Regions from separate parts of the Pseudomonas sp. GW821-FHT02C04 genome, predicted to be linked through region 2. Evidence: riboswitches for the same ligand, from Rfam matches in the RefSeq annotation. Region 2 holds a riboswitch; each other region holds the start of a gene.
The links. A riboswitch is a leader RNA that binds a small molecule or an ion and turns the genes downstream of it on or off. The one in region 2 is predicted to bind cobalamin.

Region 1 (7,709 bases), 640 kb from region 2:
ATATTCACCGTCTCGTTGAGGACCGTGTTTGTTCACGGGTTGGAGACGATGCTAAGGGTTGAGACGGTGCTGAAAAATCGGAAGGTTGGACAAACACTGTTGCTGGAATTTGTATGAATACGTGGTGCGAGCGTTTAGTACTGGCCCACAGAATAACCTCAAAACTGTAACTGTTCACCGCGCAGCTCGTGCGCGAAATTATGGCCATTTCCCGCCCTCAATGAAGTGAGCGCAAATCTTGGAACTGACCCTCACCACCCTCCTCGTCACCTTCGCCGGCGTGTTCCTGATCTGCTTCATGAAAGGCGCATTTGGGGGAGGCTTCGCGATTGTCGGGATTCCGCTGCTGTCCCTGGTAATGGACCCGATCACCGCTGGCGGACTGTTGGCTCCGCTGTTTGTCGCCATGGACTTGTTCAGCCTGCGCTACTGGAAGCCGTCGACCTGGTCGAAACCGGACCTGCGCCTGCTGGTGCCGGGGCTGGTCGTCGGTATCGGTATTGGCTATTTGCTTTTTCGGGTACTTGACCATCGCGCCATCGCCATTGTGATGGCGGCGGTCACCCTGTTGTTTGTCGGTTTGTGGTTCAAGGCGGGCGGAGAAGTCCGCGTGAAGCCGCGCTCATCGCCCAAAGCGGTGGCCGCCGGCCTTACATCGGGCATCACGACCATGGTCGCGCATTCCGGCGGGCCGCCACTGGCGATCTATCTGTTGCCGCTGGGCCTGAGCAAACAGATGTATGCCGGAACCACCAGCCTGTTTTTCACGGTGGGCAATCTGCTTAAAGCCGTACCCTGGCTGCTACTGGCCAAACCCAGCGGCAACGTCCTGACGCTGATGTTCGTCAGCCTGCTCGCCGTACCCAGCGGGGTCTGGCTGGGCTGGCGGCTGCACGCCAGACTGGATCAGCGCCAGATGTACCGCGCCTGTTATGGCTTGCTGGTAGTCACGGCGCTGAAACTGTTGTGGGACGGTGTCGAGGGATACATGGCCTGAGTGAACTCACAGGCCAGACCCGACTTACTTGAACACCGGCACGGCAGCCGACCCGTCCGACTGTTTGAGATACTCACGCAACCGCCCACCGATTTCCGCAATCTTCGCTTCACCCTCTCGCAAGGCTTGCGGGTTCGTGTGCACGGAGTAGTTTCCCAGCGCCAGGTCATAGGAATGTGGTTGCGCCGAGCCGATCACGAACACCGTGCCTTCGCGCATGGCCTTTAGCGTCACGGCTCCGTTGCCAGGTTCGAAGACCGCCATTTCACCCGCGCTGACCAGATCGGGCGCCGCCAGCAATCCACGGCTGACACTCAGCCATAACAACTCGTGACCTTCGGGTGGGGTGTACGTCCAGGATTCCCCGGCGCCCAGCGTGACCAACAAGTAATTCATTCCCGCAGGTGCCCGAACCGGGCTCTGGACACCTTGGTGCAAGCCGAGAATCACCCGCGCCGGCCCCACTTCAGGCATAGCGCCGGACTCAAGGTATTGGCTATCGACACTGGCGTTTTCCAGCTCTGGAGGCAGCGCCACCCACAGTTGAAAGCCCTGAACCCGCTCCGAAGTACCCACCGACATTTCCTTGCCGTGCCAGACACCGCCGCCCGCCCGCATCCACTCGACACCACCGTAATCGATCATGCCCTTGCCCGACTCGGCGTCCTCAAACCGCAGGTTGCCCTCGGTAATCACCGTCACGGTGGCGATCCCCGAATGCGGGTGCATGGGCATGTGGTGAATGAACGAAGCCTCGCCTTCAAACAGATCGAGGAACACAAACGGCTTGATCAGTTGGCCCAGATCCGAAGGGCTCATCAGTCGCACGATCGCGCCATGCCCACTGCCGCTGGTGCGATAACGGATTGCTCGGAGGGTATGGGTCTCACGGGTATAGCCAGAAAGTTGCTGCTGAACGGTCATGATGATTACTCGGTTCTGTCGCGGGATGCTGCCAACAAAAAAAAGCTGAAGCGCGGTGAAGGAACCTGTCCTTCACCGCGCTCGGGTCTCAACCGCGACGAGCGTCGAGGCTGAAGCGGCCGGCACCGAAGGCCACGACCTGCAACAGGCCACCGGCCATGGCGATATTCTTGAAGAAGTGGATGAACTGGTTCTGGTCAGCCAGTGCACTGTGGAAGGCCAGTGCGGTGAACACGCTGAACGCAGCCAGCACAGCGGCGACGGTGCGGGTGCGGTATCCGGCGATCAACGCCAGGCCACCACCGACTTCAACGATGATCGCCACTGCCAGCGCCACTTGTGGAAGCGGCAGGCCCACCGAGCCGATGTAGCCGATCATCATGGCCGGAGCGGCCAGTTTGGAAAAACCGGAGAGGATGAATATCACGCTGAGCAATACGCGGCCGATCAAGGCAGCCGAAGCTTGTTTGGTGTCGGAAGCGTTCTGTTCAGAAGCCTGTGTTTGAGCGATGTTTGCAGAAGTAGCCATGGGAGTATTTCCTTCAATGGGGTCCGGTTCGACTTGAACCGTCCGGATGAAGAAATGTTGCGCCTCGGCAGCTCATCTGAATAGCCGACTAATTTAGATCATTACGTTCGATAAAATAGGTAAGCTGCATATTCCACGGTAACGCGCCCATGGCGACTCAAGGACACAGGCATGATCTCCGATCCAGGCACACCGACACTCGATCAACTGCGCGTATTCCTGACTGTCGTCGAAGTCGGCAGTTTTGCAGCCGCTGCGCGCAAGCTTCACCGGGCGACGTCGGTGATCAGCTACTCGATCGCCAACCTTGAGATGCAATTGGGCGTCACCTTGTTCGATCGCGAAACCACCCGCAAACCTCAACTCACCGACGCCGGCCGCACCGTGCTGGCCGAAGCCCGGACCATCGCCAACGGTGTGCACGGCTTGCGGGCCAAGGTCAAAGGCCTGTTGCAGGGGCTGGAAGCCGAAGTGCATGTGGTGCTCGACGTGATGCTGCCTGCCGAGCGCGTGGTGGATGCGCTGAAATCCTTTCGGGAAGAATTCCCCACCGTCGCCTTGCACCTGCACATGGAAGCACTCGGCGCCGTGACCGAACGGGTGATCAATCGCGGCGCGGTGGTCGGCGTCAGCGGGCCGATGAACGACGGCATCAACGGCATCGAAAGAATAGGCATCGGCAGCGTCGAGCTGATTCCGGTGGCGGCGCCGAATCATCCGCTGGCCTCAGGCGAAACCAACGTTCCGGGTGCCGGGCGCGAGCACACGCAACTGGTGCTGTCCGACCGCTCGCGACTGACCCAGGACAAGGAGTTCGCCGTGCTGAGCAACCGCACCTGGCGCCTGGCGGACCTGGGCGCCAAACACATGTTGCTGCGCGAGGGCATCGGCTGGGGGAACATGCCGAAGCCGATGATTCAGGAGGATCTGGACAGCGGCCGACTGGTACAACTGAATTTGTCGGAGTACGCCAGCGGGCAATACACCTTCGACGCCATCTATCGCACCGATGTGCCACCGGGGCCGGCGGCGCGGTGGTTGATCGAGCGCTTCATGCAACAGGTCACCGCGTAGCCAGATAAAAAATGGAGATTGAAATGGCAACAAGGACTGTCAAACGTGTCGTGGTCGTAGGTGCCGGCATCGTCGGCGCCTCTGTCGCGTATCACCTGGCCTGCAAGGGCGCGGAGGTGACCGTGGTCGAAGCTGGAGATATCGCAAGCGGCGTGACCGGGCGCTCGTTTGCATGGATCAACACCTCGCACAACGGGCCTGATCCTGTCGCGCAAATTCGTGGGGCGGCCATTCAGGAATACCGTCGACTCGAAGCACAGTTGCCCGGACTGGAGATTCGATGGACCGGTTCCCTTTCATACGGCGCGGGGTCGGAAACCGAGTCGCCAGCCGCCAATCCCCGCCCCTCCACAACGCGGTTGTCTCGTCAGCAAATTCTCGAACTTGAGCCCAATCTCAGGCATCCCCCGCAGAGCGCTTTTTACGATACCGAAGCCGGTGCGCTGGACGCCGTACAAGTCACCCACGCGTTGATTGCAGGTGCCCGGACACTTGGCGCAAAAGTGCTTACGCAAACCCGGGTGCTCGGTTTCACTACCCGCAATGCCAAGGTGACAGGCATCAAAACCGCAAAGGGCATCATCGACAGCGACGTGGTTGTATTGGCCGCCGGGACCGGTATCACGCAGCTGACGCAGGTTCTGAACCTGTCCCTTCCAATCGCGGCCTCTCCCGCCATTTTCATCCGCTACCGGATGCAACCCGATCGGGTGAACACGCTGATTTCCAGTCCTGAAATGGAAGTGAGACAAGGCTCGGAGGGGACGTTGCTGGCGGCGGAGGATTATCTGGACGACGCCCAGGAAAACCGCCCTGAAGCGATAGCGCTACGAACCGCAGCCGCCATCCGGGACGAATTGAGCGGGATCATTTCCATCGAACCGGAATCGTCCTGTGTCGGGCTCAGACCCATTGCTGCGGACGGCATACCCGTGATCGGCTATCTCCCCGGAGCCAATCACATCTACGTCTGCACGATGCATCCCGGCGTGACGTTGGCGGCAATTGTGGGTCGTCTGGCCAGTGAAGAAATTATCGAAGGAGAGGACTTCTCCGCGTTGAGCGCGTGCCGTCCCGGTCGATTTTTTCAGACGTGAGAACACTGGCGGTTGTCGAGAAATCAGCAACGGCAATCCGCAGCCCATGTTGACGAGCGGTCATCCGAATGTTCAGATGCCGCCCTGTTTCAGGTGTCCCATGCCGCCGTGCATGGGGTGAAACGGGAAACCGGTACGTTCCTTTCGAACAAGTCCGGTGCTGCCCCCGCAACGGTAGGCGCGTGATGCTTTCGACACACCACTGTGGCCAGACGGCCATGGGAAGGTGAAGGCGTCCATACGCGCGAGCCCGGAGACCGGCCTGAAATTCTGTTTGGCAAAATCCTGCGGTGGGCGGGCATGGGCCGGTGTCGGCGTGTGCGCGATGCCTTCTCCTGCATGCTCTTCTGCGAAGATCCTTTCGAGAAGACAATGATTCGACCTTTCAACACTCCGGCTCCATCCCTGTTGCTCGGCTGTCTGTTCAGCCCCCTGTTGCTGGCGGACGACGCGCCGCTCGAACTCACTCAGCAAATCGTGTCCGCGCCGTCCGTGGAGTCCACGACCGTGGCCGACATGGCACAGTTCGGCAGCAAGGTCGAGATCGTCACCCGCGAGCAGATCGAGCGCGCCGGCCCCAGCGCCGATGTCAGCCGCGTGATGCAGATGTTCATTCCCGGCCTGTACGTCGCGCCGAAAAACGGCCCGTTCGACTACGGCACCTATTCCCTGCTGGGCGGGCGCAACGATGACACGCTGATCCTGCTCGACGGCGTGCGTCTGAACAATCGCCTGTACGGCGGCCTGTATCTGGACACCCTGCCGGCCAACGCCATCGAACGCATCGAAGTGCTCAAAGGTGGGCAGAGCCTGCTGTTCGGCACGCAGGCCGTGTCCGGCGTGATCAACATCGTGACTCGCAGCCCGCAGAGCCGCAAAGCCTCCGGCGAAGTGAACATGGGCGTGGATACCTTCGGCGGCACCACCGAGGATGCGCGAGTCGAGAACATCTTCACCAACGGTTTCGGCGACCTGGGCTTGCTGGCCTACGTCAGTCATAACGTTTCGGATGGCTATCAGCCGTTTCGCAATCGCGACATCAAGAACGACAGCAACAAGAAGCGCGCCTACGAAGTCACCACCTTCGGCGGCAAGGCGATTCAGTCCTTTGGCGACGATGCGCGGATGGAATTGTTCTACCAATACGCCGACGCCAACCTCGACTTCGCCCGGCCGGTCGACAACCACAAGACCACCAACGACCGCGTCCAGCAGATCGCCACGGCGACCTTCGAACAGCCCCTCAACGAGCGCCTGAGCTATTTCGTCAAAGGCCACATCAACGACTGGGACACCCGCTACACGCGCATCAACAACACCGCCAATGGCGGCACCAGAACCATCAATCACAACGACTACTGGGGCTTCACCGACTGGGGTGTGCAGGCCGAAGGCAAGGCTGAATTGCCCGGCGGCCATGTGCTGGTGTTCGGTACAGACAACCAATGGTTCAAGGGCCAGGACGATGTGCTGATCATCGACAATGACAAGGCTGAAGCCCACGCGCTGTACACCCAGTTGCGCCCGCAGATCGACGCCCTGCCCGACTGGCACCCGAGCATCGGTATTCGTCACGAAGCCATGGGCGGCGGCGACAGTGCCACGGTCGGCATGCTCACTTCGCTGTATGACCTCAATGAACACTGGGCACTGCGCGGCCAGTACGGCACGGCCTACAAACTGCCGAACGCCGAGCAACTATTCGTCAACGAACCGGGCGACGAGTTGGGCAACCGCAACCTGAAACCAGAGAAAAGTCGCAACGCCGAACTCGGCCTCGACTACAAAGGCTTGCTGCTCGATCGCGAGTTCAGCGCCAGCGTCACCCTGTTCAAACGCAAGATCGACGACCTGATTACCCTCGACGACATCCAGTGGGTCAACGGCCAGGGACAGATCCAGATGCGCGGTTTCGAGGCGGACGCCAAACTGGCGCTCAACGAGCAATGGAGCCTGCAGGCGGACATGACCCGCAACCTCACCGAATCGCGCGCAGGCGTCACGCTCAACGACGTTCCGAGCTTCTTCGCCCGATCACGCGTCGGTTATGAGTCGGTTGACCGGATGTGGGGCGCCGGGGGTGCAATCCGCTACATTCGCGATGTGATCAGCTCGAAACAGGTCGAGTACGGCCATTACGCCGTGGTGGACGCCGATGCTTATCGCTACCTGGACGGCGCGCACCAGCACCGACTGAGCCTGCTGGTGGAAAACCTGTTCGACCGCGATTACGTCACCAGCCGTTCGAACAACGTCGACAACCTCGGACGGCCGTTCACCTCCGAAGTGCGCTACACGTACCGTTTCTGATGGCTGAAATCAAAACCATCGACGGCGTCGACACGCACCCGGACTGGTCGCATGTTCCCGCCCATGCCCGCCACGTCTTCCTCTGCACCGGCCCGCGCTGCACCCAGCGCGGCGCCTTGCAGATATGGAAAACCCTGCGTCGACACTTGCTGGCGCATGACCGCATCGAGACACCGGGCGGGGTTTTGCTGACCCGCACGCACTGTCAGTTCCCGTGCAACCTGGGGCCGGTCATGACGGTGTATCCGGAGACCTGCTGGTATGGCGTACGCAGCCACGCGGATGCGCAGCGGCTGGTCGAAGTGCACCTGGTGGGCGGCGAAGTGGTCGAGGATCTGTTGATCAAGGAGCGCTCGTGAGAACGCTGTGTTTTCTGGCGGGCGCCCTGCTCTGCGCTTCTCCGGTTCTGGCAGATGACTACCGCAATTGTGGCGAGACCTGGCACCTGCCGGCAACGCCACCGTCACGGATTGTCGCTCTAAATCAGCATGCGGCCGATCTTGTGTTGGCGTTGGGCGCGGGCCCGACGCTGGCAGGCGTTGCCTATCTGGATGACACCGGTACGCCTCAGACCGAATATTTCGGCGTGCCAGTGATCTCCCCCCGCTATCCGTCGAGCGAAGTGCTGTACGCGCAGAAACCGGATCTCGTGGTCGGCGGCTTCGCCACGGCGTTTGGCAACGGCGTGACGTCACGCAGCGGGCTGGGGCGCAACGGCGTGGCTTCGTATTTGCTGGAATCGGCCTGCAACGGACATTCACTGGATTACTTCGAACAC
Region 2 (7,709 bases):
GTTGCCGGATCAGTTCCGTGCCGCTGTCCGGCAGTTCGGACGGCAGCGGATAACCCTCGGCCTGCAACGCCCGCAGGATATTCAGCGCGGCGGCCGGTGTGTCGAGACCGACGCCGTTGCCGATGCGCCCGTCACGGGTCGGGTAGTTGGCGAGGATCAGGGCGATGCGCTTTTCAGCGTTCGGCACCCGCGCCAGATCGACCCAGCGTCGCGCCAGTTCTGCGACGAAATCCATGCGTTCAGGCTGCGCCCGATAACACACGACATCGGACTGACTGCGCTCACTGCGCCAGGCCAGGTCCTTGAAGCTGATCGGCCGACTGATAATCCGGCCGTCGAGCTCCGGCAAGGCGATGTGCATCGCCAGATCCCGAGGGCCGAGGCCTTGCTCGCTGTCACGCCAACCTGGCTCGTTGTCCTGGGCGCAGATCGCCTGGATCACCGGAATGTTGCGACGGAATGGCCGCAGATGCGGCGCTTCCGGGCTGGACTGGGCGAAACCGGTGGTGTTCAGAGTCACCCCAGCCTCGACCTCATCCAGCCAGTCCTCGACCACCGACAGGCAGCCGGGCTCTTTCAAACTGGCCACGGCAATCGGCAGCGGATTGAGTCCGGCAGCCTGCAGCCGTTGGCAGAACACGTCGATAAACGCCGTGTTTGCCGCCTGCAAATGCGAGCGGTAAAACAACACCGCCGCCACCGGTTGACCGGGCCGCCAATCGGCTTGCCAGTCGCTCAGTGCGGCGGTGTTTTTATTTGGGTGGTAAATCGCCGTGCGCGGCAGCGTTTGCGGCTCGCCCCACACGTAATCCCGCGCCAGCCAGCGATTGGCCAGACAGCGGAAGAAGTCCAGCGCATTGCCCATGCCGCCCTGACGAAGAAACTGCCAGAGCCGGTCACGATCCTCGGCACCCACGGTGCTCAAGTCGCTGAGCTCCGGGTCGGGACGGTCATCGCCCGGCACCAGAATCACCTGCACACCACGCTCGGACAACTCGACCAATCGCTCGACGCCATACCGCCAATAAGCGATGCCGCCGTGCAGCGAGATCAGAATGACCTTGGCGTGACGCAGCACTTCATCGACGTACAGGTCGACCGACGCATGGTTCTGCACCTGCATCGGGTTGGCCAGCCGCACGCTCGGGTAATCTTCGGGCAGCTGCTGCGCGGCTTCGGCGAGCAGCGCAAGGCTGGAGTCGCCGCTGCACAGGATCACCAGCTCGGCGGGGGTTTGTCCAAGGTCGGCAATGTTGTCATCCGACACGAAACCGCCGGGCTGGGTCCTGAGCAGGTGCATGGCTTAAACGCTGAGCGCGGTGCGCAGTTGCGCTTCGAGCTGGGCGGCGTCCAGTTCCTGGCCGATCAACACCAGACGCGTCACACGTGCCTCATCGGCGCCCCATTGACGGTCGAAATGCTTGTCGAAACGCGTGCCCACGCCCTGGATCAGCAAGCGCATCGGCTTGTTCGGGATCGCCGCGAAGCCTTTGACCCGTAGGATGCCGTGCTGAACCACCAGTTGCGTCAGCGCGTCGAGCAGCAGGCTTTCGTCAGCTTGCGGCAGTTCGATGGAGATTGAGTCGAAAGCATCGTGATCGTGGTCGTCGTGATCGTCATCGCCTTCACCGTGGTGGTGATCGTGATGGCTGTGACGGCTGTCGATGTGCTCTTCGGAACCGGCACCGAGGCCGATCAGCACGTCCAGCGGCAGGCGACCGTTGCTGGCTTCGATGATTTTCACCGCTGGCGGCAGCTCCTCGGCGACTTCCAGACGCACGCGAGCGAGGTCTTCAGGGCTGGTCTGGTCGGCCTTGTTGAGGATCACCAGGTCGGCGCTGGCCAGTTGGTCGGCGAACAGCTCGTGCAGTGGCGATTCGTGGTCCAGGTTCGGATCGAGCTTGCGCTGGGCATCGACCTGATCCGGGAACGCGGCGAAGGTGCCGGCGGCCACGGCCGGGCTGTCGACCACGGTGATCACCGCGTCAACGGTGCAGGCACTACGGATTTCCGGCCACTGGAAGGCTTGCACCAGCGGTTTTGGCAGAGCCAGGCCCGAAGTTTCGATGAGGATGTGGTCGAGGTCACCGCGACGGGCCACCAGTTCGCGCATCACCGGGAAGAACTCTTCCTGAACGGTGCAGCACAGGCAGCCGTTGGCCAGTTCGTAGACGCGACCGGTGGCTTCTTCTTCGGTGCAGCCGATGGTGCACTGCTTGAGGATTTCACCGTCGATGCCCAGCTCGCCAAACTCGTTGACGATCACCGCGATGCGGCGACCCTGAGCGTTGTCGAGCATGTGCCGCAGCAAGGTGGTTTTACCCGAGCCGAGGAAACCGGTGACGATGGTGACGGGGAGTTTGGCCAGTGTTTTCATCGGATGCCCTTTGGCAAGGTGGCGGGCATACGGGACGAGACCGGCAACGCGGGTGCGTGCCTGGAGAGTTCGCCACCGGATCACCCCGCCCGGTTGAAAGTGAGAATCTGTGACGAGGCAGGTCTCCTGGCTGACGGTGTTCGGGCCTTGGCCCGGTATTCGCTGCGCCTTCCCGCTGGCTCTGGATTGAGTTGGCAGTGGCGTGGCAGCGAACAGCACCGTTCACAGTTGCGGGGGCAGCCGCGGCTTGGACCGCGTTCCCTTCTTAGCTTCGGCGTGGGCCGAAGAACCTCGAAAGCGCAAGGCTACGCAGGGTATTGGGATGGGTCAATGGCCGTTGTTTTTTGATTTTTGGATTTGTGAGCATATCCGTTGCTGCGGTAACGGCTTCCTAGGGTTCCGCCCTTACGGCGGGTCACTTTTGACAAACGCCTCAAAAGTAACCAAAAAGTCTTGGCCCCGGCGTACGGCACTTCGCTGAGGCTCAGTGTTCCCTCGCTACGGTGTCCATCAGGGGGCATCGCCTACGGTTTGCTTCGCTGCACCTCCTCTCGATGTATGCGGCTTCGCCGCACGGCGCTGCGCGCCTACCCCCTGATGAACACCTCCGCTCGGCCTGCCGAAGGGGCAAAAAATCAAAAGCCAAAGCCAGAGCAAAGCCCGATCAAGAGCCCCCTCACCACTCACCACTCACCACGATGAGCGTTAGCTCGAGTAAAGCTTTTGATCTCAAGGCCCGTCGGCAGGCTGAGTGGAGGGATTGATCCGGGGGTGGGAGCGCAGCGACCGTTTGGCGAAGCCAAACACATCGAGAGGAGGTGCAGCGAAGCAAACCGTAGGCGATGCCCCCGGATCAATCCCGGAGCGAAGGAACCCCGAGCCTCAGCGAGGGGCCGAACGTCAGGGTAAAGCCTTTTTGGTTACTTTTTCGGCGTTTGGAAAAAGTGACCCGCCGTAAGGGCGGAACCCTAAGTGGCCATAACCGCAGCAACGGATATGCCCACAAAAACGGATATGCCCACAAAATTGACTAAATTCCCCAACCCATGGTCTCCTACACAACTTGTTACGGGTGCCCTTCACAGGGTGAAACGGGAAACCGGTGAATCATGTGCTTTACTCTAAAGCCATGTCAGTCCGGTGCTGCCCCCGCAACGGTAAGCGAGCGAAGCGTCAGATCCACTGTGCCCAAGGGCATGGGAAGGTGACGCTTGCAGGTCGGCCTGACGCCAACCCCTCGTGAGCCCGGAGACCGGCCCGCAACACACAGTGCGCATCTTGCGTCACTGAACATAACAAACCCGCGGTGGGCGGGCGCTGTTCGAACCTCTGCGTGCCCGACTCGCAGGGGTTTTCATGCGCACCGTTCACCCGCTGACACTCCAGAGGGAAGCGCCATGTCGATCATCAGCAGCACCGGCAGCAACACGGACAAAATCTCCAGCACCACCACCCTGAGCCAACGCCTGACCGCTGCGATCTTCGCGTCGATCCTGGGTGCCAGCCTGGTCTACTTCGCCGGTTTCTCGCACATCGAAGCGGTTCACAACGCCGCTCACGATACCCGCCACAGCGCCGCGTTCCCGTGCCACTGAGACCTGACGACATGATCAAGCGTATTGCGCAGACCGCAGGTTTCACCGGCCTTCTGGCCGCCCTGCTCCTGACGTTGCTGCAAAGCTTCTGGGTGTCGCCGCTGATTCTTCAGGCAGAGACCTTCGAGAAAGCCGAGCCGGTTGCCGCCGTTCACGAACACGCCGCCGGCACCGCCGCCCACACCCACGATGCCGAAGCCTGGGAGCCGGAAAACGGCTGGCAGCGCGTGGTTTCTACAACCGGCGGCAATCTGGTCGTGGCCGTGGGTTTTGCCCTGATGCTGGCCGGTCTGTACACCCTGCGTGCACCGACCAAGACCTCGCAAGGCCTGCTCTGGGGTCTGGCGGGTTACGCGACTTTCGTGCTCGCCCCGACACTGGGTCTGCCGCCTGAGCTGCCGGGCACCGCTGCCGCAGACCTGGCGTCGCGTCAGATGTGGTGGATCGGCACTGCCGCGTCGACCGCTGTCGGCCTGGCGTTGATCGCGTTCGGTGGCAACTGGCTGCTGAAGATCCTCGGCGTGGCGATCCTCGCTGTTCCGCACGTGATCGGCGCCCCGCAACCGGAAGTGCACTCGATGCTCGCTCCGGAAGCACTGGAAGCTCAGTTCAAAATCGCTTCGCAGCTGACCAACGTGGCGTTCTGGCTGGCCCTGGGCCTGATCAGCGCCTGGTTGTTCCGCCGCAAAAGCGAAGGTCAGTACCACGCATGACCGATGACAGCGCAGCGCCGACCTTCGTGGTCGGCCTGGGCTGCCAGCGCGGCTGCCCGGCCAGCACGCTGCGCGCATTGCTTGACCAGGCCTTGCAGGCGCATCGAATTGACCTCGAGAAGGTCAAGGCGCTCGCCAGCATCGACCTCAAGCGCGATGAACCCGGTTTGCAGGAACTCGCCGCCCAACTGGCGCTGCCGTTGCTGTATTTCAGCAGCGAAGAACTGGCCAGTTATCAGCAACGTTTGAGTCATCATTCACAGATCGCCTTCGAACGCACCGGTTGCTATGGCGTAGCGGAAAGTGCCGCGCTGGCGCTCGCCGAACAACTGATCCAGGCCCCGGCAAAACTGCTGATTTCCAGACAAAAATACGCCCAGGCAACCCTGGCATTGGCCGGCGCGGCGTAAATTCCCGATAATCCCCGCTTTCGATCATGAGCATTCTTCATCTGAAGTGCTCTTGAAGCCTCGACCTGCCCTACTTTCACAGGATCCAACGATGACCGTTTACTTCATCGGCGCCGGCCCCGGCGACCCGGAATTGATCACTGTCAAAGGCCAGCGGCTGATCCGCAGCTGCCCGGTGATCATCTATGCAGGTTCGCTGGTGCCAGCGGCGGTGCTGGACGGTCATTCGGCTGAAACCGTGGTCAACAGCGCCGAACTGCATCTGGAACAGATCATCGATCTGATCAAGACTGCCCACGCCAAAGGCCAGGACGTGGCGCGCGTGCATTCGGGTGATCCGACCCTGTATGGCGCCATCGGTGAGCAAATCCGTTATCTGCGCGAGCTGGATATCCCGTTCGAGATCATCCCCGGTGTAACTGCCACCGCCGCATGCGCCGCGCTACTGGGCGCAGAACTGACCCTGCCGGACATCTCGCAAAGCGTGATCCTGACCCGCTATGCGGACAAGACCGCGATGCCCGCCGGCGAGGAACTGGGCAATCTGGCACAGCACGGGGCGACCATGGCGATTCATCTGGGGGTCAATCATCTGGAGAAAATCCTCGTCGAGCTGCTGCCGCATTACGGCGCGGACTGCCCGATCGCGGTGATCCACCGGGCGACGTGGCCGGATCAGGACTGGGTGGTGGGGACGCTGGAGGATATTGCCGCGAAGGTGGCCGCCAAGGGATTTCGGCGTACGGCACTGATTCTGGTCGGGCGGGTGTTGGGCAGCGATCACTTCAGTGAGTCGTCGCTGTATCGCGCGGGGCATGCGCACTTGTATCGACCATAAAAAAACGGCGCTCACGGGGCGCCGTTTTTTATGCCGCAGCGAACGCCTTAGTAGTAGGCGTTTTCTTTCTGCGTGTGGTCGGTCACGTCACGAACGCCCTTGAGCTCCGGAATGCGCTCGAGCAAGGTGCGCTCGATACCTTCCTTCAGGGTGACGTCCGCCTGGCCGCAGCCCTGGCAACCGCCGCCGAACTGCAGCACGGCAATGCCGTCTTCAACGACATCGATCAGACTGACCTGACCGCCGTGGCTAGCCAGCCCCGGGTTGATTTCGGTCTGCAGGTAATAGTTGATGCGCTCATTGACCGGGCTGTCGGCGTTGACCATCGGTACTTTGGCGTTCGGCGCCTTGATGGTCAGTTGGCCGCCCATGCGGTCGGTGGCGTAGTCGACGACAGCATCGTCGAGGAACGCTTCGCTGAACGAGTCGATGTAGGCAGTGAAGCTTTTCAGCCCCAGCGCAGTGTCTTCAGGTTTCTCTTCGCCCGGCTTGCAATAGGCAATGCAGGTTTCGGCGTACTGGGTGCCAGGCTGGGTGATGAAGACGCGGATGCCGATACCCGGGGTGTTCTGCTTGGACAGCAGATCGGCCAGGTAATCATGGGCGGCGTCGGTAATGGTAATAGCGGTCATGGAAACTCCTCGCAGGCTTGAAGCGGAGTTTACGCCAATCGGCGCGCGGCACAAAGTCCCAGTATTTACGTAGGAATAGTTCGCAATCGCCTAATCCGCGAGTTTGCCGTCGATTCGCGCCCTAAGCCATTGATAACTGCGCCTCTCCACCCATTCGTAACTCAGCCACGAACCCACGCCGATCGCCACCGCGCACAGGACAAACATCAGATACGGGTTGATTGCGTAGCGCCGGGCCAGAAACCCGCCGGCGGACAACACCAGAACGTGCATCAGATAAACCGAGTAGGAACAGTCACCCAGCAACTTGAGCACCTGATTGCGCTCGACATAGCGCTCCAGCGCCATACACGCCATGACCAGCAACGCGCTCGGAACGCCCCAGTTCAGTAATCGGGGCGATGGTGGCAAGTGATAGATCGCCAGTAGCGCCGCGCCGATGGCCATCAGCGGCAGCCAGCAACCCTGGCTGATCCAGCCACGGTGATACAGCATGCCGATGCCAATCCCGAGCAGAAACTCGTAAACGATATCCGAACGGTAGAACTCACTGACCCAGCCAAACCCGGTCCACGCCTGAGACACGGCAAACAGCAGTGCTGCGACCACCAATAACCGCATGCGCAGGCGGAACAACAAAGTCCATGCAAACAACAGGTAAAACAGCATCTCGTAGTTGAGGGTCCAGCCAACGTTCAGCGTTGGATAGAACCCATAGCCGCCAGGATTTTCGCTGGGAATGAACAGCAACGACAGCAATAGATGAGGCCAATCGAGCACCTGATCCGGCAGCAACGGCCGGGCGAACACCACCAGCAATGCCATCAACAGCGTGTACAGCCAATAGGCCGGCAGGATGCGAAACAATCGATACAGCAGAAACCGCGCCGGCAGCAGCGCCTTGCCTTCGGTGGACAGGAAAATCACCAGCCCGCTGATCACGAAAAAGATATCGACGCCCACCGCGCCCTTGTCGATGAACAGTTGCCCTATCGGCCCGCGCGCCTTGAAATCGAAGAAAATCTGCATGAAGTGATGGCAGACCACCGCCCACGCAGCGAGCGCTCGCAGGGCCTGCACTGAAATCAACATCGATGGCGCTCCCGATCCCGTGCTACACAGAATTGGGACAGCGGCCATCGTT
Region 3 (7,709 bases), on a different contig from region 2:
GACGGGCGCGGTGATGAGCGACGCGTTCATTCATCTCGCCATCCAGCGGCTGACTGGTGGCGATGTACGTCACGGCCAGCGCGCTGTCAGTGGCGAGTTTTTCAGCCAGGCGACTTTTGCCGGAGCGGGCGCCGCCGAGGATCAGTTGGAGCATGGGGACATTCCACAGAGTTCACGTAACAGCCCGGTATCCAGATGCTTCTCCACCAGATCCGCCAGCCGCTCGATGTCGCGTTCGCGCAGGCCGTGGTAATCCACTTCCTGCACATCGTTCAAACCGGCCCAGCGCAACAGCGCCGCACTTGCCGCCGGCGACTCGAACAGGCCGTGCAGGTAGGTGCCGAAAATCTGTCCATCGAGACTTTGCGCGCCGTCGCAGCGACCGTCGTCCAGATGAACAGCGGCGTTTTCCAGCGCAGCTCCCGTCGTCACACCGGCATGAATTTCATAACCGCTGACCTCGGCATCTTCCAGCACCAGACGTCCGCGCACATTGCGCAACTGTTTCTCGGCTTCGAGCTGTGTTTCAAACGCCAGCAAGCCCAGACCGGCGCTGGAACCCGGCGCGCCTTCAAGGCCCAGCGGATCGTGCACCTGCTCGCCAAGCATTTGCAGACCGCCGCAGATTCCCAGCAGCTTGCCGCCGTAACGCAGATGTCGGCTGATGGCGGATTCCCAGCCATTGGCGCGCAGATACGCCAGGTCGCTGCGCACGCTTTTCGAGCCCGGCAGGATGATCAGATCAGCCGGCGGAATCGCTTGCCCCGGGCCGATGAATTGCAGATCCACCTGCGGATGCAGCCGCAGTGGATCGAAATCGGTGTGGTTGCTGATGCGCGGCAGCACCGGCACCACCACTTTCAAGACTTGCTCGGCCTTGTCGGTCTGGCGCTGGTCGATGCCGTCCTCGGCCTCCAGATGCAGGTCCATCACGTACGGCAGCACGCCCACCACCGGTTTGCCAGTGCGTTGTTCCAGCCAGTCGAGGCCCGGTTGCAGCAAGGCGATGTCACCGCGAAAACGGTTGATGATGAAGCCTTTGACCCTTGCCTGTTCGCTCGGCGACAGCAGTTCCAGCGTGCCGACCAGATGGGCAAACACGCCGCCACGGTTGATGTCGGCAATCAGCAACACCGGGCAATCCACCGCTTCGGCGAAGCCCATGTTGGCGATATCACCGGCACGCAGGTTGATCTCTGCCGGCGAACCCGCGCCCTCGACCATCACCAGCGGATACGCGGCACTCAAGCGTTCATGGGAAGCGAGAACCGCCTGCATGGCGATGGCTTTGTAGTCGTGATAGGCGACGGCGTTCATGCTGGTGACCGCGCGACCGTGGATGATGACCTGGGCGCCGGTGTCGCTGTTGGGCTTGAGCAGCACCGGGTTCATGTCGGTGTGCGGCTCAAGGTGAGCCGCTTGCGCCTGCACCGCTTGTGCCCGGCCGATCTCGCCGCCGTCAGCAGTCACCGCGCTGTTGAGCGCCATGTTCTGCGGTTTGAATGGCACCACGGCAACGCGCTGGCGGGTTGCCCAGCGGCACAGCGCCGTCACCAGCGTGCTTTTGCCGGCGTCGGAGGTGGTGCCCTGCACCATTAATGTGGTCATGCTGGTTGGTTTTCCATAGAGCGGTCCAGGGCGAAGGCTTGCAGGGCTTGCTCAAGGCGCGCTTCATCGGCGGCGTTGGCGGGCAGGCCGAAACGCAGACTGCTGTTGTGCACGAAGAGGCGCAGGAGAATGCCGCGGCGGGCCATGAATTCGTGCATCGCGGCGGCGTGCTCAGTGATCAGCCACTGAAACAGCGCACAACCACCCTGAGGTTTGAAGCCGTAACGTTCGAGCAGAGCAGCCAGCCGTTCACTGACCTCGTCGCTGCGAATCCGCTGGCGGGTATGACCTTCGGTGTCTTGCAGGCAGGCTTGACCCAGCACGCGAGTCGGCCCGCTGACGGCCCAAGGGCCGACCTGTTCGGCCAGCAACCTGAGCAGTTTGCGTTCGGCGAGCACGAATCCCAGCCGCACACCGGCCAGGCCGAAAAACTTGCCGAACGAACGCAACACGATCAGTCCGACCTGATGCGCATGCGGAGCCAGGCTCAACTGCGGCGTGTTGTCCATGAACGCTTCGTCGACCACCAGCCAGCCACCGCGCTGGGCCAGCCGCGCATGCCAGTCGAGCAAGCGCGCCGGGGTCAGGCTCAGGCCCGTGGGATTGTTCGGATTGACCACCACCAGCACGTCGAGGCTGTCGAGGAAGAAATCGACTTCCTGCTCCAGCACCTCGCGCACGATGTAACCACTGCGCCGCCAGGCTTCGGCATGCTCGGCATAACACGGCGACAACACGCCGACCTTGCCAGCGCGACGCAATCGCGGCAGCAACTGAATGGCCATCTGCGAACCGGCCACCGGCAGCACTTGCGCGGCGCCGTAGTAGTCGCACGCCGCCTGCTCCAGACCGTCATCGGTTTCCGGCAAACGCGCCCAGGCCCGCAGCGGAATGTCCGGAACCGGAAACGGCCACGGCGCCAGGCCGGTGGACAGGTCGAGCCAGTCTTCTTCCGCGATGCCGTATTCGAGCGCCGCCCTGCGCAGCCGGCCACCGTGCTCAAGCATAGAATTCAGCCCCCACGCAGAGAATCAGCAGCCATAACCATACCCCGCGCTGGACCAATTGCCAGCCACGATCGATGGAATCGGCGTCGGCTGGCGTGCCTTCGCCCAGTTGCGGACGCTCGTGCAGCTCGCCGTGATAGATCGCCGGCCCGCCCAACTCGACACCCAGCGCACCTGCGCCGGCGGCCATCACTGGACCTGCGTTCGGGCTGTCCCATTTCGGCGCCTGCGTTCTCCAGCATTTCAGTGCGAGTCGGGTCTTGCCCAGCAGCGCGTAGGTCAACGCCACCAGCCGCGCAGGAATGTAGTTGAGGACGTCGTCGATCTTCGCCGCCGCCCAGCCGAAACGCTCGAAACGCTCGTTGCGATAGCCCCACATCGCGTCGAGCGTGTTGCTCAGGCGATAGAGCACCACGCCCGGCGCACCGGCCACGGCAAACCAGAACAGTGCGGCGAACACTGCATCGCTGCCGTTCTCCAGCACCGATTCAGTGGCGGCGCGGGCGACAGCGGTGCTGTCCAGTTCGCTGGTCTGACGGCTGACCAGATACCCCACGCGCTTGCGCGCCTCTTCCAGATCATCGCTGCGCAGGGCCTTGGCCACCGGCTCGACGTGCTCGCCGAGGCTGCGCATGCCGAGGGCGCAATACAGCGCGAGAATCTCGACCACCCAGCCTACATACGGCGCCCAGGACAATGCCGTGGCGAGCAGGGTCAGCGGCAGCACTGCAATCACCCACGCGGTGACGCCATGGCTGCGCCAGCCGCGACCGCCGCTATTGAAACGTTGCTCGATGCGCCCGGCGAAATTGCCGAACGCCACCAGCGGATGCCAGCGTTTCGGTTCACCCAGCAGCGCGTCCAGCGCAACCGCGGCGACACTCAACAACGCCACACTCATTGACTCACTCCCCAGAAATTTTCATACAGCAGCTCATTGAGCGGACGCGCCTGCGCCCACCCTTCGAGTACCAGCATCGGCGCCGGATAGAATTCCTTGACCGGCCCCAGACAAAGAACCGCCAGCGGCTTGGCCCCGGCCGGCAGTTTCAGCAGATCGGCCAGCGCCTGCGGTTCGAACAGCGACACCCAGCCCATGCCCAGGCCTTCGGCGCGCGCCGCCAGCCACAGGTTCTGGATCGCGCAAGACAATGAGGCCATGTCCATTTCCGGCAGCGTGCGACGGCCGAAAATGTGTCGCTCGCGATCGTCCATCAAGGCTGCGACCAACACTTCGGCACAGTCATTGATGCCTTCGACCTTGAGCTTCATGAACTCGTCGCTGCGCTCGCCGAGGGCTTCGGCGGTGCGTACGCGCTCTTCTTCAACAAGGTTCTGGATCTGGCCACGCAGCGCGCGGTCGCTGATGCGGATGAAGCGCCACGGCTGCATCAGGCCGACGCTCGGTGCCTGATGTGCGGCTTCAAGCAATCGGCGAAGCAATTCAGGCTCGACCGTGCCGCCGCTGAAGTGGCGCATGTCGCGACGTTCGGCGATGGCGCGATAGACCGCTTCGCGCTCGGTTTCAGTGAAGGCGTTGTCGGTCATGGTACCAACAGTGTGGCAATCGCCGACGGATTCGACGGGAAGTAAAAATGCACGTACGAGGCAGTCATCCGCCCTTCCCGATACACCGCTTCGGCGCCACGCCCGCCATTGGGGCTGTGGCCGCGGGCGATGGGGGTCAGTTCGGTGGTGGTCAGGGAATGGTGATAAGTGTGGCCGCGCAGCAAGCCTTCCGGCAGTTCGACGGATTGCAGGGCCAGCGCTGCCAGACGCTTCTGCATCACCGCATCACCCTTGAGCAAACCGACCAGTCCGGCGCGGGTGCCTTCGACATCGGTCAACGAATCGAGCAAATACAACATGCCACCACATTCGGCGAGCAACGGTTTGCCGGCGGCGTGATGCGCGCGGATCGCGTCGAGCATGGAGGCGTTCTGCGACAAGGCAACGTGATGCAATTCCGGATAACCGCCGGGCAGGTACAAGCTGTCGGCCTCGGGCAATTGCGTATCGCGGATCGGCGAGAAGAAGCTCAACTCCGCGCCCATCGCCCGCAACAGATCAAGACTGGCGCCATAGGTGAAGGCAAACGCCTCGTCCCGGGCGACGGCAATTCGCACGCCTTCGAGCAGTCTTTCGGTCTTCACGATTTCAGGCGCGGCGAATTCGACGGCCGGTGGCAGCGCTACCTCGCAGGTGCTGGCCAGCGCTTCGGCGGCGGCGTCGAGGCGCACGTCGAGATCATTGAGTTCGCTGGCCTGCACCAGACCGAGATGGCGGCTTGGCAGTTCGATCCCGGTTTCCCGGGACAACGCGCCGTACCAGCGCAGGCCTTCGGTGAGACTGCCTTCCAGCAATTGCGCATGGCGTACCGTGCCGACGCGGTTGGCCAGCACGCCGGCAAACGGCAGGTCCGGCTGATAGCGCGCCAGACCCAGGGCCAGCGCACCAAACGTCTGAGCCATGGCCGTGCCATCGATCACGCCGAGTACCGGCACGCCGAAATGCCGCGCCAGATCGGCGCTCGACGGCGTGCCGTCGAACAAGCCCATCACGCCTTCGATCAGGATCAGATCGGCTTCAGCGGCGGCTTCCCACAGCAGTCGACGACTTTCCTGCTCGCCGACCATCCACATATCCAGTTGATAGACCGGCGCACCGCTGGCGCGCTCTAGGATCATCGGGTCAAGAAAGTCCGGGCCGCACTTGAACACGCGGACCTTGCGCCCCTGATTGCGGTGCAGACGGGCCAGCGCGGCGGTGACGGTGGTCTTGCCCTGGCCGGAGGCCGGCGCGGCGATCAGTACCGCCGGGCAGTGACGTGGTTGATTCAAAGTTCGACGCCTTTCTGCGCTTTGATACCGGCCTGGAAGGCGTGTTTGATCATGCCCATTTCGGTGACGGTGTCGCCCATCTCGATCATTTCCGGCTTGGCAGCGCGGCCGGTGACGATCACATGCTGCATCGGCGGACGGGCCTGCAGATCGCTGAGCACCTGATCCAGATCGAGGTAACCGTGCTTGAGGGCGATGTTCAGCTCATCGAGCACCACCAGGCCGATCGACGGATCACGCAGCAGCTCACGGGAGACTTCCCAGGCAGCCTCGGCAGCGGCGATGTCGCGCTGGCGGTCCTGGGTTTCCCAGGTGAAACCTTCGCCCATCACATGAAAACGTACCTGCTCGGGGAAGCGGCGGAAGAACAGCTCCTCCCCGGTGCTGTTGCGGCCCTTGATGAACTGCACCACGCCGCACTGCATGCCGTGGCCCATGGCGCGGGCGAGCATGCCGAACGCCGAGCTGCTTTTGCCTTTGCCATTGCCGGTCAGCACCAGCACCAGGCCGCATTCGTCTGGCGAATTGGCGATGCGCTCGTCGATCACGGCTTTTTTGCGCTGCATGCGCGCCAGATGGCGCTCGTCGCGTTCGGGGGAATCAGTCATGGGGGAGCTCTCCGTTGAGGCTGGATAACGGCGGGCAGGCACAAGAATAGAAGGCAACAAGCCTGGCATCGCCCACCGTGATGCCGCTGGATGGATCAGGCCGGTCTCCGGGCTCATGAGCGGCCTTGGCCTGGCTGCGCGCCTTCCCGCTTTGCAGCAGTGGCATCGGACGCAGCTTTTACTCATTTACCGTTGCGGGGGCAGCGCCGGGATCGTGAGGATTCTTCGCTTGAAGACCCGCCTCACCGGCTTCCCTGTTTCACTCTGTCGACAGCGGTCACAGAGCACCTGAAACAAGCCGCGAAGGTTAGAGGGTTGGGGGGGGAGCGTCAAATGAAGAGGCCCCCTGAAAGCGAATAACTGCCGTCGATCAATTATCTGACGCCAATCTTGTGCCACACTGTCAGCAGTGATATCAAAGAGCCATGTTTTTTGACTGCAGAGAGCACATCACAATAACAAGGGAGAGCACCATGCAAGGCATGATCATCAGCAATCCGCGGCTGGAATTCCTGCGCCCGGTGCTGGAACGCTGGTTTGACTGTATCGACCGCTACAACGCCGTGCGCGGCGACAACGACACGCCGTACTGGCATGACGAAAAAGCCAACCTCGGCCTATTGTCCGCCGCCGCGTGGATGGCCGAACTGGTCACCCTGCGCGATACCGCCACCCGCAAGCAGAACGAGGAAGGCGAACGCAACGCCCGCGCCGACCTGTTCCTGGCCGGCGCCGAAGATCGCGCGTACATCCAGGCGACGCAACGCTGGCCGCGCGTCAACAGCCTGAATCTGACCCAGGCCCTGGCCGATATCACCAGCGACGCCAAGCGCATCAGCTACGCCAGCGATCTCAAGCTCGGCTGCCTGTTCGTCGCCCCACAGAAAGCCCAGCACAGCGCCAGCCCCGAGGAACTGCAGGACATGGTCGACGACCTGCAAAAGGAACACACCTGCGCCGTCGCCTGGTATTTCCCCTACGCCTATCGCAAATTGCGCAGCGAGGCCGGCAACTACCACCCCGGCATTGCCGTGCTGTTCAAGGAAGCTCGCGGCTGAGGGGTGGAACCATCGGGCTCGCGCACTTCTCTATGATTAGGAATGCATTCATAGGGAAGATCAGTAATGCGCAAGCCCCACCTCGTTTTCGTCATCGCACTCGCCGGAGGGCTCACCGCCTGTGGTGAATCCTCCAGCCTGCAAGTCTCGGACGGCACCGGCCCGTCCCCCAAACTGCCCGAGCCGAACAAGACCCTGATCCCGACGGTGAACATCGCCCCGGCGATCGGCTGGCCGGCCGGCGCAAAACCGACGCCAGCGACGGGCACTCAAGTGGCGGCGTTTGCCGAGAATCTCGATCACCCGCGCTGGCTCTACGTACTGCCCAACGGCGATGTCCTGGTGGCAGAAACCAATGCCCCGCCAAAACCGGACGACGGCAAAGGCATACGTGGCTGGGTGATGAAAAAAGTCATGGGTCGCGCCGGCGCCGGGGTTCCCAGCCCGAATCGCATCACCCTGTTGCGCGACGCTGATCACGATGGCGTGGCCGAAACCCGCACGGTATTTCTACAAAATCTGAATTCTCCGTTCGGTATGACCCTGGTCGGCAACGATCTGTACGTCGCCGACACCGACCGTTTGCTG

Region 1: another riboswitch for cobalamin. It lies ahead of AC07VV_RS02650 (TonB-dependent receptor plug domain-containing protein); the one in region 2 lies ahead of AC07VV_RS05655 (CbtB domain-containing protein).
Region 3: another riboswitch for cobalamin. It lies ahead of cobO (cob(I)yrinic acid a,c-diamide adenosyltransferase); the one in region 2 lies ahead of AC07VV_RS05655 (CbtB domain-containing protein).

What each region holds. Positions count from the first base shown of each region.
Region 1 is NZ_JBWKVT010000001.1:596,759-604,467, reverse strand. It holds gene AC07VV_RS02675 (sulfite exporter TauE/SafE family protein) at 239-997, shown strand; gene AC07VV_RS02670 (pirin family protein) at 1,022-1,921, opposite strand; gene AC07VV_RS02665 (DoxX family protein) at 2,010-2,450, opposite strand; gene AC07VV_RS02660 (LysR family transcriptional regulator) at 2,622-3,524, shown strand; gene AC07VV_RS02655 (NAD(P)/FAD-dependent oxidoreductase) at 3,548-4,621, shown strand; cobalamin riboswitch at 4,696-4,901, shown strand; gene AC07VV_RS02650 (TonB-dependent receptor plug domain-containing protein) at 4,994-6,931, shown strand; gene AC07VV_RS02645 ((2Fe-2S) ferredoxin domain-containing protein) at 6,931-7,290, shown strand; gene AC07VV_RS02640 (ABC transporter substrate-binding protein) at 7,287-7,709, shown strand, end outside.
Region 2 is NZ_JBWKVT010000001.1:1,239,311-1,247,019, forward strand. It holds gene cobN (cobaltochelatase subunit CobN) at 1-1,300, opposite strand, end outside; gene cobW (cobalamin biosynthesis protein CobW) at 1,304-2,377, opposite strand; cobalamin riboswitch at 2,477-2,686, opposite strand; cobalamin riboswitch at 3,431-3,652, shown strand; gene AC07VV_RS05655 (CbtB domain-containing protein) at 3,775-3,972, shown strand; gene AC07VV_RS05660 (CbtA family protein) at 3,984-4,685, shown strand; gene AC07VV_RS05665 (cobalamin biosynthesis protein) at 4,682-5,095, shown strand; gene cobM (precorrin-4 C(11)-methyltransferase) at 5,187-5,933, shown strand; gene nfuA (Fe-S biogenesis protein NfuA) at 5,981-6,565, opposite strand; gene AC07VV_RS05680 (acyltransferase family protein) at 6,656-7,657, opposite strand.
Region 3 is NZ_JBWKVT010000003.1:30,281-37,989, forward strand. It holds gene cobU (bifunctional adenosylcobinamide kinase/adenosylcobinamide-phosphate guanylyltransferase) at 1-154, opposite strand, end outside; gene AC07VV_RS12055 (cobyric acid synthase) at 142-1,608, opposite strand; gene cobD (threonine-phosphate decarboxylase CobD) at 1,605-2,615, opposite strand; gene cbiB (adenosylcobinamide-phosphate synthase CbiB) at 2,608-3,516, opposite strand; gene bluB (5,6-dimethylbenzimidazole synthase) at 3,513-4,163, opposite strand; gene AC07VV_RS12075 (cobyrinic acid a,c-diamide synthase CobB) at 4,160-5,455, opposite strand; gene cobO (cob(I)yrinic acid a,c-diamide adenosyltransferase) at 5,452-6,063, opposite strand; cobalamin riboswitch at 6,145-6,370, opposite strand; gene AC07VV_RS12085 (hypothetical protein) at 6,537-7,121, shown strand; gene AC07VV_RS12090 (PQQ-dependent sugar dehydrogenase) at 7,188-7,709, shown strand, end outside.